2 regions of the Micromonospora sp. NPDC003241 genome follow, and region 1 is predicted to be linked to the other one. Evidence: riboswitches for the same ligand, from Rfam matches in the RefSeq annotation. Region 1 holds a riboswitch; the other holds the start of a gene.
What was found. Region 1 has a riboswitch for thiamine pyrophosphate ahead of ACWDVW_RS25810 (ECF transporter S component). Riboswitches for the same ligand answer to the same signal wherever they lie in the genome.
Positions count from the first base shown of each region.

Region 1 (6,464 bases):
CTGAAGCAGGTCAGCGAAGTTCCGCTGCCAGCGCTGCTTCTCGGTCTCCTTGGACACCGCGAACCTCCGAGGGAACACGCTCCACCCGGTCGGAACCCCCGACCGGCGGAACGCAGATGCCCCGCCGCGCACCACCCGAAACCGACTCAGGAACCGCGCCGGATCCGCTCTGCGTAACGGGCTTCCAGCGCGTCGTTGTGCGCGTCGCCACCGGCGATGTTGGCCGACAGGTAGACCGGCGGCTGCTCGTCGGCGGCCAGCAGCCGGGCCACCACCTCGACCACGATCTGCTGGGCCAGCAACGCCGCCGTGATCGAGGAGACCGCGCCCACCGCACCGCCGGACGGCAGCGGCAGGGTCGCGTCCCCGTACGGGGCGCCGTTGTCCAGCACCACGTCGGCGAAGTCGGCGAGCTTGCGCCCGGACGGGTGCCGGGACTCCATCCGGGCCGAGTGCTGTGCGGAGGTGATCGCCACCAGCGGATGACCCCGCGCGACGACCAGCGAGGCGAACTCCACCATCGCCCCGTTCACTCCCGAGTTCGAGGCGAGCACGAAGACGTCACGCGGGCCGGTCGGGGCGAGGTCGTAGAGGCGGCGCGCGACCGACGGGTCCCGCTCCAGTTTCGGGCCCAGCACGTCGGCTGGCTCCCCACCGTGCAGCACCAGGTCCCGCAGGGCGATCCGGTTGGTCGGCACCAACCCGCCGGCCCGGCCGGCGATCTCCATCGCCAGGGCCTCCGAGTGACCGGTGCCGAAGGCGTGCACCACCCCGTCGGCGCGGATCGCCTCGGCGATCAGGTCGGCCGCCCGGCCCACCTGCTCCCGCTGGCTGGCCGCCACCCGGGTCATCGTCGCGGTCACCTCGGCCAGGTAGCCCTCGGCACTCACCGTCATGCGCTCTCCCGCCTCCCTCGGATCGCCGCCGCCGACGACCCCACCCAGCTTCCCGCACGGCCCGTACAGCCGTCCGGCCGGTCCGCCAGCCGGTCCGACGGACGGGCGGACGGGCGGTCCCGGGTCGACGAGGCGCTCCCGCTGCGACGCCGGCAGGTGGGCGTCGGCGCTCAGGCGGTCGGGCGGGCGCGGAACAGGATCGCCTCGGCCAGCGGCGTCGGCGCCTCGTCCGGGATCCAGTGGCTGACGCCGGACAGCTCGACGAGGCGGTAGTCGCCGCTCACGTGTGCGGCGCAGGCTTGCGCAGCGGTCCGTCCGATGGCGACGTCGCGATCGCTCCAGACGAAGGTGGTCGGCACCGACACCGGGCCGACCGCCGCCAGCTCGGAGCGGGACATCGCCCGATACCAGTTCAGCGCCGCGGTGAGCGCGCCCGGCTCGCGCAGCGGATCGGCGTACGCGGCGACCCGAGCGTCGTCGCCGACGTCGCGCAACAGCCGCCGCAACCCGAGCGCGTCGAGGGCCAGCAGCGTCTTCTCCGCCACGCCCGCCTTCCGGAACAGCAGCATGTACGCCGAGCGCGCCTTCTGCTGCGGGTCGTTGGCCAGCGCGTGCGCCATGGCGGCCGGGTGCGGCACGGAGACCGCGGTGAGCGTACGCACCCGGTCGGGGTGGCCGGCGGCGAGCGCCCAGGCGACGATGGCGCCCCAGTCGTGGCCGACCACGTGCGCCCGCGTCACGCCGAGCGCGTCGAGCACCGCCACCGCGTCGGCGACCAACTCCCCCAGCCGGTACGCCGCCACCTCGCTCGGCCGCGCCTGCGGCGAGTAGCCCCGCTGGTCCAGCGCGTACGTGCGCAGGCCCGCCCCGTGCAGGACGGGCGCCACCGCGTCCCACTCGCCGGAGTTCTGCGGAAAGCCGTGCAGCAGCAGCACCGGCTCACCCGACTCGGGGCCACCGGGGTGGATCTCGAACCGCAGACCTCGGGCGTCGACGTGCATGCCCGGAACGCTACTCGTACTGGCGCTTGGGCACCGGCACCTGCCGCCACGACTCGATCTCCAGGTACGGGATCTCGGCGTCGTTGACCGGGTCCCGACCGATCCGGTCGCTGTACCGACCGACCACCTCGACCCAACTGTCGTTGGGCAGCCCGACCGGCACGTCACCGGTGAGCCCGAGTTTGATCGGCCGCCCGTCGGCGGCGCAGCAGGACAGCACCATCCGGGCCAGGATCGGCTCGCCACCGGTGCCGGTGGCCAGGAACCCGGTGAGGACCACCCGCCGGTCACCGATCGAGGCGCCCCGGTCGAACAGCGCCCGGGAGGCGTAGTCGAGCACGCTCACCTGCACCGGATCGCCCTCGGGCAGCGGCGGGTAGTCGGACTCCCGAGGGGCGTTCAGCGCGGTGCCGGCCTGCCCCGCCGCGTACGACCCGAGGGCCGGCGGGGCCACCAGCAGCAGTCCGAGCACGGGCAGGATGAGCAGCCAACCGATCCGGGGTTCGTGGTGGCCGTGACCGTGGTCGTCGTGCTCGTCGTGGTCGGCCGTCACCGGGGCGGCACCGCTCACCGGGCCGGTGGAGCCGCCGCCGGTCGGGGCCGTCGCGCGGGGCACGGAGGGCCGCAGTTCGTACCAGAGGGTCATCACCGCGGCGACCACCAGCAGCAGCCCGGCGGCGATCAGGAAGGGACGCAGTCCCTCCTTGACGTAGCGCAGATAGAGGTCGGTGACGCTGGCCCGGATCACCGCCCCGCCGAGCAGCAGCAGGATCACCGCCTGTGCCTGTCGGTTCACAGCAGCACCATCCCGACTCCGGTGGCCACCAGCAGGGCGACCGCGAACGTGGCCGGCGCGAACCGGAAGGCGAACCGCCGGCCGAAGACACCGGCCTGCATCGAGATCAGCTTGAGGTCGACCATCGGCCCCACCACCAGGAAGACCAGTCGGGACGTGAGGGAGAACTGCGACAGCGAGGCCGCCACGAAGGCGTCCGCTTCGGAACAGAGCGAGAGCAGGACGGCGAGCAGCGCCAGCGCCAGGATCGACAGCCAGGCGTTGTCGGCCAGGGTCTGGAGCCAGCGCTCCGGCACCAGCACGTTGATGCTGGCGGCGGCCATCGCACCGAGCACCAGGAAGCCACCGGCGTGGGTGACGTCGTGCCGGACGGCGGCCCAGAAGGCCCGGCTCCGCCGGGGGTCGTCCAACTCCGGGCGGCGCGGCATCTTGATCCACTCGGTCCGACCGAGTCGCAGCCAGAGCCAGCCCATGATCATTGCCACGACCAGGCTGGCGACCCCCCGGGCGAGGACCATCTCGGGATTGTTGGGGAAGGCGACGGCGGTGGCGACCAGCACGATCGGGTTGACCGCCGGTGCGGCCAGCAGGAACGCCAGCGCCGCCGCCGGGGTGACGCCCCGACGGATCAGCGACCCCGCGATCGGCACCGATCCGCACTCGCAGCCCGGCAGTACCACCCCGGCCGCACTGGCCGCCGGCACCGCCAGCGCCGGGTGCCGGGGCAGCGCCCTGGCCCAGAACGACCGGGGTACGAAGACCGCGATCACGGCGGAGAGGAGGATGCCGAAGACCAGGAACGGCACCGCCTGCACCATGATCGAGACGAACACCGTGGTCCACGTCTGGATGCGGGGATCGTCCAGCGCCCCGGCCAGCGGGTCACGAAAGATGATCAGCAGGACCAGCAGGCCCGCCAGGATCTCCACCGAGCCGATCCGGTCACCGAGCCAGCGCCGGGGCGGTTCGCCGCCGCCCGGTCGGGCCGGGCGCTCCTCGGTGGCCACGCCCGTCGGACGACCCTCCGGTTCACCGGCCGGCGCGGCATGGTCCGTGTCTGTGCTCACCCTGTCGCCTCTCGGCCAAGTGGATCGGCGGCCTGAGATTACCGTCCGGAGCCGATGACGTCGATGGATGTCACGAAACCGGGCGGGTTCCGGCGCGCGCCGACCACTGCCGGAACGCCCGTCGTCGGCACCGGGCATGACCTGCGTAGATCACATTGTCCGTCGATCTTCGAAGGTGTTAGCGTCGGCGGGACAACACCACCTCCGACAGGGGAGCGCACAGCGCTGAGAGTGCGGGTCCGCCCGCAGACCCTCCGTACCTGATCTGGGTAATGCCAGCGCAGGGAGTTCGGTCCACCTCCAGCCCGCCACGGCCCGGCCACGCCGGACGCGGCGGTGCGTCTTGCCTGGTTCGACACTGGACTGGGAGCACTCATGAGCCAACCGACCACCACTCGATGGCGCACCGTCGACATCGTCGTGGCCGCGGTGATCGCCGTCGGCTTCGGTGTCATCTTCTGGGCCTGGGGCCTGCTCTGGCGGGCGGTCGACCCGGCCTTCGCCTTCTTCCCGGCCAGCCAGGCCGTCATGTACGGCGTCTGGCTGGTGCCGGCGGTACTCGGCGGGTTGATCATCCGTAAGCCGGGTGCCGCGCTGTTCTGCGAGGCCGTCGCGGCGACCGTCTCCGCGCTGCTGGGCTCCGAGTGGGGCGGCGTCACCATCGTCCAGGGCCTGCTCCAGGGCCTCGGCGCGGAACTGGCCTTCGCCGCCTTCCGGTACCGCTCGTTCCGGCTGCCCACCGCGCTGCTCGCCGGTGCGCTGACCGGTCTCGGCGCCGCCCTGTTCGACTTCTTCGCCTGGAACGCCGCGTACGAGCTGGGCACCTACCGCATCCCGTACGCCCTGCTCACCGTGCTCAGTGCCACCGTGGTCGCCGGTGCCGGCGGCTACGCGCTCACCAAGGCGCTCGCCGGCACCGGCGTCCTGGACCGCTTCCCCGCCGGCCGCGAACGGAACCTGGTCTGACCCCCCGCCCGGTGGAGCCGGTCCGGCCGGCTCCACCGGGCCACCGACGGGTCGGGGACGAGGAGCGGGGGTAGCAGGTGGGCGAGGTGCGGCTGCGCGGCTTCGGCTGGCGCCACGCCGGGCGGCGCGCCTGGGCGGTACGCGGCGTGGACCTGCGGGTACGCCGAGGCGAACGGGTACTGCTGCTCGGGCCCTCCGGCGCGGGCAAGAGCACCCTGCTCGCCGCGCTGGCCGGGCTGCTGCCGGAGGACTCCGGTGAGCAGGAGGGCACCATCGAGATCGACGGCCGGCCACCGGCCGAGACCCGCGAGCGGGTCGGCATCGTCTTCCAGGATCCGCAGTCCCAGCTCGTCATGGCCCGCAGCGGCGACGACGTCGCGTTCGGGCTGGAGAACCGGGGCGTACCCGCCGGGCAGATCTGGCCCCGGGTGGACGAGGCGCTGCGTCGGGTCGGCTTCCCGTACCCCCGGGACCGCCCCACCGCGGCGCTCTCCGGCGGCGAACAGCAGCGGCTCGCCCTGGCCGGAGTGCTCGCGCTCCGCCCCGACCTGCTGCTGCTCGACGAGCCCACCGCCAACCTCGACCCGGCCGGGGCCGACCTGGTCCGCGCCGCGGTGGGCCGCGCGGTCGACGACGACACCACCCTGATCCTGGTAGAGCACCGGGTGGCCGACGCCCTGCCGCTGGTCGACCGGGTGGTGGTGCTCGACGCTGGTGGCGGCGTCCGCGTCGACGGCCCACCGGAGACCGTCTTCGCCACGCACGGCGACGCCCTCGCCGCCGACGGCGTCTGGGTGCCCGGCCGCCGGATCCCGACCCGCCGGGCCACCACCGGCCCCGGCGAGGTGTTGCTCACCGCCGACCGGCTCGGCCAACCACCCCGGCTGGCCGCGACCGACCTGGCGGTACGCGCCGGTGCGGCAGTCGCCGTGCTCGGCCCCAACGGCGCCGGCAAGTCCACCCTCGCGGTGCTGCTCGGCGGGCTGCTCAAGCCGGGCACCGGGCGACTGGTGGCCGGCGTCGACCTGGCCGGCGCCGACGCCCGCACACCACCGCACCGCTGGCGGGCACCCGCGCTGGCCCGCCGGATCGGCTCGGTGTTCCAGGACCCGGAGCACCAGTTCGTCACCGGCACCGTCTACGACGAACTGGCGCTCGGGCCCCGGCGTACCGGCGCCACCGAGACGGAGGTGCGCCGACGCGTCGACGAGCTGTTGCACCGACTGCGGTTGGACCGGCTGGCCGGCGCGAACCCGTACACCCTCTCCGGTGGCGAGGCGCGGCGGCTGAGCGTGGCGACCGCCCTGGCCACCGCGCCCCGGCTGGTGATCTGCGACGAGCCCACCTTCGGCCAGGACCGACGCACCTGGCGGGAGCTGGTGGACCTGTTCGCGGAGCTACGCGACGCCGGCCACGCCCTGGTGACGGTCACCCACGACGCCGAGTTCGTCGCCGCGCTCGCCGACCGGACGCTGACGCTGACGCCCGCACCGGCACCCGGCGCCCCGTCGTCCCCGACCTCGGCCGCACGGTCCACCGCCGCGCAGCCCACCGCCGCGTGGTCTCCGACCGCGCGGTCCGAGGCCGCACCCCCTCCGGAACCACCACCGGCGTCTCCTCCGGTGGGGTTCCGATGATCGACCTGGAACCGGTCGCCCGGCCGGACGCGCCGCTGGCCCGGCGGAATCCGGTGGCCAAGCTGGCGGCGGCGCTGCTGTTCGCGTTTCCGCTGCTGGCA
Region 1 is NZ_JBSFSO010000041.1:40,318-46,781, reverse strand. Features, by position in the region: gene ACWDVW_RS25835 (DUF6328 family protein) at 1-57, opposite strand, end outside; gene ACWDVW_RS25830 (sugar isomerase domain-containing protein) at 147-896, opposite strand; gene ACWDVW_RS25825 (alpha/beta fold hydrolase) at 1,067-1,897, opposite strand; gene ACWDVW_RS25820 (TIGR03943 family putative permease subunit) at 1,908-2,693, opposite strand; gene ACWDVW_RS25815 (permease) at 2,690-3,760, opposite strand; TPP riboswitch at 3,960-4,065, shown strand; gene ACWDVW_RS25810 (ECF transporter S component) at 4,136-4,726, shown strand; gene ACWDVW_RS25805 (ABC transporter ATP-binding protein) at 4,804-6,363, shown strand; gene ACWDVW_RS25800 (energy-coupling factor transporter transmembrane component T family protein) at 6,360-6,464, shown strand, end outside.

Region 2 (6,464 bases), on a different contig from region 1:
ACGGTGTCACCGGCCGGTGCCGCCGTGCTGTCGGCACCCTCGTTGCGAGGCGTACCCGCGGTCTCGCGGATGAACTCCACCCGTCGGCTGCCGTTGTAGAGCAGGTCCACCTTGGCGTAGTTGTCGTCGTCGCCGTAGACCAGCAGACCGGCCTGCTGGTAGTCGGCCGTCACCGGCAGGGTCACCTTGGTGGTCGCCGACCAGGCGCCCGACGGCGCCGGCTGGAGCACCAGGTTGGTGGCGTCGTTGCGGCTGCCGTACAGGTCACCGGCCGAGGTGGGCAGGCGTAGCGCGCCGTCGCCGACGGACAGGAGCTGGTTCTCCCGCACCACGCTGGTCCAGCGCTCCCGGTCCAGGGTGGTGCCGCCGAAGTCGTCCGAGCGCGTGCCGACGCAGGAGGTGTTCGGCGCGTCGACCCGGACCGGCACGGTGGCGTACGAGAACGCGCCCCGACTGTCCGTCACCGTCAGGGTGGCGGTGAAGTTGCCGGGCCGCTCGTACGTGTGCTCGGCCTGGAGCGTGTCGGCGGTGCCACCGTCACCGAAGTCCCACTCGTACGTCAGCGGGGTGTCGCCCTCCGGGTCGACGGCCGTGCCGCCGAACGCGATGGTGACCGGCGCGGTGCCGGTGCCCGGCGTGGCGGTGGCGGTGACCGTCGGCGGGGCGTTGTCGGTGACGCCCTTGCCGACGAAGTCCGCCCAGTTGACGTTGAACAGCGAGCCGGAGCCGCCGCTCGGGTGCCGGGCCACGAAGAACAGCGATCCACTCGCCGGCCCGGTGACCTCTGCGGTGACGTCGGTGTACGTCTGCCAGTCACCGGTGCCCGGCACGGTGGCCGTGGCGACCACCGGTCCGTCGACCGCGCCGGCCCGGACCTCGATCACACCGCCCTGAACGCCCGAGGAAGCGCGGAACCGGATCTGGTCGATCTCGGTCAGGTCGGCCGGGTCCACCGACCACCAGTCGCCGTCCTCGATGAAGCTGATGTTCTCGCCGCCGCCCGCGGTGTCGCCGGTGGTCTCCCGCTGCACGCCGGGCTCACCACCGCCGGTGCCGTCCGCGGTGCGGCCGGTGTCGCTGAAGTACTCGGCCTGCTTGCGCTTCGGCTGGAGGATCTCGATGATCCGGCCGGTCAGCGGGCTGGCGCCGCCGGAGCCACCCTTGTCGGTGTAGGTCGCCTCCAGGACGGTGAAGACGTCCGCCTCGGCGCCGTGCCCGGCGGCGAGCTGGGTCTGCACCGTGCCAGTGCATCCGGTGTGCTGCTCCAGCGGGTGCGCGTGCTCGTCGTGCCCGAGCAGCACCTGGAGCTGCACGTCGGCGCAGTCGATCTCGCCGTCCTCCGGGTCGGTCACGGTGATCGAGTACTTGACCTGGTCGCCCCAGTTGAAGAAGCCACCGTTGGGCGGGAACTCGATCTCCACCGTCGGCGCGGTGTTGCCCACGGTCACCGGGACGTTCGCCACCGCCGTACGGCCGTTGGGGTTGGTCACGGTGAGCTGGGCGGTGTAGTTGCCGGCCTCGGCGTACGTGTGTGTGGGGTTCGCCTCGGTGGAGGTGCCGCCGTCGCCGAACGCCCAGGAGTACGTCAGCACGCCGCCGTCCGGGTCACGTGACCCGGCACTGGAGAACTCGACCGTCAGCGGCGCCGGACCGGAGGTCGGCTCGGCGGAGGCCACCGCGATCGGGGCCCGGTCACCGGCGATGTAGTCGATCCGGTAGACGCCGGAGTTGTCGTTGTTGCCGCCGAAGCCGCTGCCCCACTCGATCAGGTACATCGCGCCGTCGGGGCCGAACTCGAAGTCCATCGGCCGGATGAAGGTCATCCCGGTGAGCAACTGGTTGATGTCGACCAGTTCCCGCCCGTCGGCGCTGACCTGCATCGTGTACATCTTGGACTGGTTCCACTCGCCGAGCAGCGCCTTGCCGTCGTAGTACGCCGGCCACTTGCGGTCCGAGTCGAGGTCGGCGTCGTACCGGTAGACCGGGCCGCCCATCGGCGCGCCGCCGCCACCGATCTCCGGGAACCGGGGGTCACCCGCGTAGCCGTAGTCGACGGTGGCCGCGATGGCCGGCGGCAGGTTGGTCAGGCCGGTGTTGTTCGGCGAGTTGTTGACCACGGCGGCGCAGTCGAACTTCGGCCCGCTCGGGCCGGACGGGAACTGGTAGTCGTTGTACGCCTGGTTCCCGCCGTGGCAGTACGGCCAGCCGTAGTTGCCGGCCTCGGCCACGATGTTCCACTCGACCAGACCGGCCGGGCCACGGTTCGGGTTGGCCGAAGCGGCGTCCGGACCGTAGTCGGCGACGTAGAGGGTGTCGGTGGCCGGGTCGATGCCGATCCGGAACGGGTTGCGGAAGCCCATGCCGTAGATCTCCGGCCGGGTCTTCTCGGTGCCCGGCGGGAACAGGTTGCCCTCCGGGATGGTGTACGTCCCGTCGTCCTCCGGGTGGATCCGCAGGACCTTGCCGCGCAGGTCGTTGGTGTTGCCGGAGGTGCGCTGCGCGTCGTAGTCGGCGCGGCCCGGCCGCTCGTCGATCGGCGTGTACGCGTCCGACTGGAACGGGTTGGTGTTGTCCCCGGTGGCCAGGTAGAGGTTGCCGGCCGAGTCGAACGTCATGGTGCCGCCCGCGTGGCAGCAGGTGTTGCGCTGGGTGTCGACCTGGAGGACGACCTTCTCGGAGGCCGCGTCGATCGCGTCACCGCTTACCGTGAACCGGGACAGCACGTTACGCGCCACCCCGTCGTTCGGCGCGTAGTAGAGGTAGACCCAGTTGTTGGTGGCGAAGTCTGGGTCGAGGCGGATGCCGATCAGCCCGTCCTCGTTGCCGGTGAAGACGTCGAGGTCGATGGCGGTGACCGTGTTGCCGGTGTCCGGCTTGACGATCTGTACCCGGCCGTCGCGCTCGATGTAGAAGACCCGGCCGTCCGAGGCCACGTCCAGCTCCATCGGGTTGCTGGTGTTGCTGTCCAGCGTCACCTTCTCGAAGCTGGCGGTCAACGAGGCGCCACATTCGGCGTCCTGCACCCCGGCCGCGGTCCGGATGCCGCCGAGCAGGTGGCCGAGGAACTGCGGCTCCGCGTACGACTCGTTGGTGTGGCCGCCACCGGTGTACCAGGCCCGGCCGCCGTCGTAGTCCTGGCACCAGGCGATCGGGTGGTCGTGACCCATCGCGCCGGAACCGGGGGAGTAGCTGGTCTCGTCCAGCGTGGCCAGCACGTGCACCTTGCCGCGCGGGTTGGTGCGGTAGTTGTACCACTCGTCGAACCGGGACCAGCGATCCGGCAGATCCGCCGTGGACGGGTGCGCCGGGTCCTCCACCTTGACCGTGGCCTGCTGGTTGGCCGGGTGGCTGTTGAAGTACGCCCCGACCAGACCGCCGTACCACTCCCAGTCGTACTCGGTGTCGGAGGCGGCGTGGATGCCGGCGTACCCGCCACCGGCCCGGATGTAGCGCTCGAACGCCGCCTGTTGGTCGGCGTTGAGCACGTCACCGGTGGTGGAGAGCCAGATCACGGCCTGGTATCCGGCGAGGTTCTGGTCGGTGAAGGCGGTGCTGTCCTCGGTGGCGTCGACGGTGAAACCGTGTTCCGCGCCGAGCTGCTGGATGGCGGCGATGCCGCTCGGGATCGAACCGTGCCGGAAGCCTGCGGTCTTGGAGAAGACCAGCACCGAGAACGGGTCGGCGTCGGCCTGCGGGGCCGGTGCCTGGGCGACCGGGACGGTCCGGGCGGGGGCGGCCTGGGCGGCGGGTGCACCGGCGAGCGTGGTCGCGGCCAGTCCGAGGGTGAGAAGGGTGGCGGTCATGGGCACGCGCATACGGCGTGGTCGGAACACTCCGGTCTCCTTGATCCTTGCCGGACAGGGGTCGCGGGGGCCGGCTCGCCGAAGACCGTCCCTGATGGAGCCGCAGCCGGAGGGCCGTGCCAGGGCTTCCGTTGCGGCATTATGTCGAATCGCTGAACAAATTAATTCCGCTGAATCGATCCATGGCAAGGTTTCGATGGGTAACGTTTCGGTATCGGTGGGCTGTAATTACCGTTTATATGTACGAAGTACGCGTTCCACCGATGAAAGGAGGGGTCCCCTGCTGACGCCTGCGGTATAGGAAGGGACCCCTGCTAACACCAGCGGCAGAGCCGTCGTCCCTGCGGGACGCACCTTGGCAGGTCAGCGGATCTGTCGTACGGTGGCCACGCAAGTGACCCACGGGAGCCCGGTCGACCGGGCTGAGAGGGGGGCTGTGAGCCCCCGACCGTCGAACCTGATCCGGGTAATGCCGGCGCAGGGAGGAGAGTTGCCGTGCCGTCCCTGGGACGACTGCATCTGATCACCGACACCCGGCCCGGGCGGGATCCGCTCGCCGTGCTCCGGGCCGTACTCCCGGTGGCGCGTACCGAACTGCTGGTGCAGGTGCGGGTGGAGGACTCCGCCACCGACCGCGAGGCGTACGACCTGACCCGACGGGTGCTCGCCCTCTGCGCGCCGTACGCGGTCGACTGCCTGGTCAACGACCGGCTGCACGTGGCGTTGGCCACCGGCGCGGCCGGTGGCCACGTGGGTGCGGACGACCTGCCGGTCGCGGCGGCGCGGCAGGTGCTCGGCCCGGCCGCCGTGCTGGGCGCCACCGCCCGCGAACCGGCGACGGCAGCCGAGGCGGTCGGTGCCGGCGCGAGCTATCTGGGCGTCGGTCCGTGCCGGGCCACCACCACCAAGGACGGGTTGCCGCCGGCGATCGGCGTCTCCGGGCTGCGGGCCGTGGCCGAGGCGGTCACCGTGCCGGTGTACGCCATCGGCGGGGTGACGGTGGCGGACGTGCCCGCGCTGCGCGCCGCCGGGGCGTACGGGGTGGCGGTGGTCGGTGCGCTCTCCGCCGCCGCCGATCCCGGCCGCGTCGCGGGCGAGCTGATCGGGGCGTTGACGTGTTAGCAGGGGGCCCTTCCTATACCGGAGGCGTTAACAGGGGGCCCTTCCTTCCCCCCGACCTTGCGGTGGCCGGTGGGGGCCCGATCGGGCTGGCGATCGCCTGGCGTTGCGCGGCGCGCGGACTGCGGGTGGTCGTGCACGATCCCGCGCCGGGCTCGGGTGCCTCGCACGTCGCCGCCGGGATGCTCGCGCCGGTGGCCGAGGCGTACTTCGGTGAGCACGAGCTGACCGCCCTGCTCACCGAGTCGGCCGCCCGCTGGCCGGCGTTCGCCGCCGAGCTGAGCGAGGCGACCGGCGCCGACATCGGCTACCGCACCGAGGGCACGTTGATGGTCGGGCTGACCGCAGACGACCTCGCCGAGGCGCGTCGACTCTGGGCGTACCAGCAGGAACTGGGGTTGCCGGTGACGCCGCTGCGCCCCTCGCAGCTTCGCGACCGTGAGCCGGCGCTCGCCGTCCGGGTCCGGGGCGGCGCCCTCGCCGCCACCGATCACCAGGTCGACCCGCGCCGGCTGGTGCCGGCGCTGCGGCTCGCCGCCGAGCGGGCCGGTGCGACGCTGGTCCCCGAGCCGGTGCGGACCCTGGCCGACGTCGGGGCCCGGGTGACCGTGGTCGCCGCCGGCTGCGGCTCGGCCGCGCTCACCGGGCTACCGGTCCGCCCGGTCAAGGGCCAGGTGTTGCGGCTGCGCGCGCCCGACGGCGGTCCGCCGGGCTTCCGGCACGTGATCCGGGGGTACGCCGACGGCGAGCACGTCTATCTGGTGCCCCGCGCCGACGGTGAGGTGGTGGTCGGGGCGACCGTCGAGGAGCGCTCCGACCTGGCGGTCGGTGCCGGTGCGGTGCTGCGGCTGCTGCGTGCCGCGATCGACCTGCTGCCGGAGTTGGCCGAGTACGACCTGGTGGAGGCGATCGCCGGGCTGCGTCCCGGCACCCCGGACAACGCCCCGATCCTGGGTCCGTTGCCGGGCCGGCCGGACGTGCTGGTCGCCACCGGCCACCACCGGCACGGGATCGTGCTCACCCCGGTGACCGCCGACCTGATCGCCGACCTGGTGACCGGCGGTTCCCCCGACGCGATCGGCAGCCCGTTCCGCCCCGAACGCTTCGTCGCCGTCGGCGACGCCACTCGACCCACGCAGTGAACGGAGGAGTCCTGATGGAGTTGACGGTGAACGGTGTCGGGCGCAGCGTGCCGGACGAGGTCACGGTCGCCGAGCTGGTCCGGGACGTGACCCCGCAGCAGCGCGGCGTGGCGGTGGCGGTCAACGGCGAGGTGGTGCCGCGTACCGACTGGCCGGCGACGGTGCTGCGGGGCGGCGACCGGGTCGAGGTGCTCAGCGCCGCCCAGGGCGGGTGAGCGGGATGGACCACACACCGTCGATCGACGGGCCCGAGACGGACTCCGGGGCGAAGGGCTTCGAGCTGGGCGGCGTCCGGTTCTCATCCCGGCTGGTCCTCGGCACCGGCGGAGCCGCCAACCTGCACGTGTTGGAGCAGGCCATCCGCGCCTCCGGCACCGAGCTGGTCACGCTGGCGTTGCGC
Region 2 is NZ_JBSFSO010000001.1:103,513-109,976, reverse strand. Features, by position in the region: gene ACWDVW_RS00480 (ThuA domain-containing protein) at 1-3,803, opposite strand, end outside; TPP riboswitch at 4,195-4,304, shown strand; gene ACWDVW_RS00475 (thiamine phosphate synthase) at 4,299-4,925, shown strand; gene thiO (glycine oxidase ThiO) at 4,919-6,064, shown strand; gene thiS (sulfur carrier protein ThiS) at 6,079-6,279, shown strand; gene ACWDVW_RS00460 (thiazole synthase) at 6,285-6,464, shown strand, end outside.
Region 2: it holds a riboswitch for thiamine pyrophosphate, as region 1 does, so the genes downstream of both, ACWDVW_RS00475 (thiamine phosphate synthase) here and ACWDVW_RS25810 (ECF transporter S component) in region 1, are expected to answer to the same signal.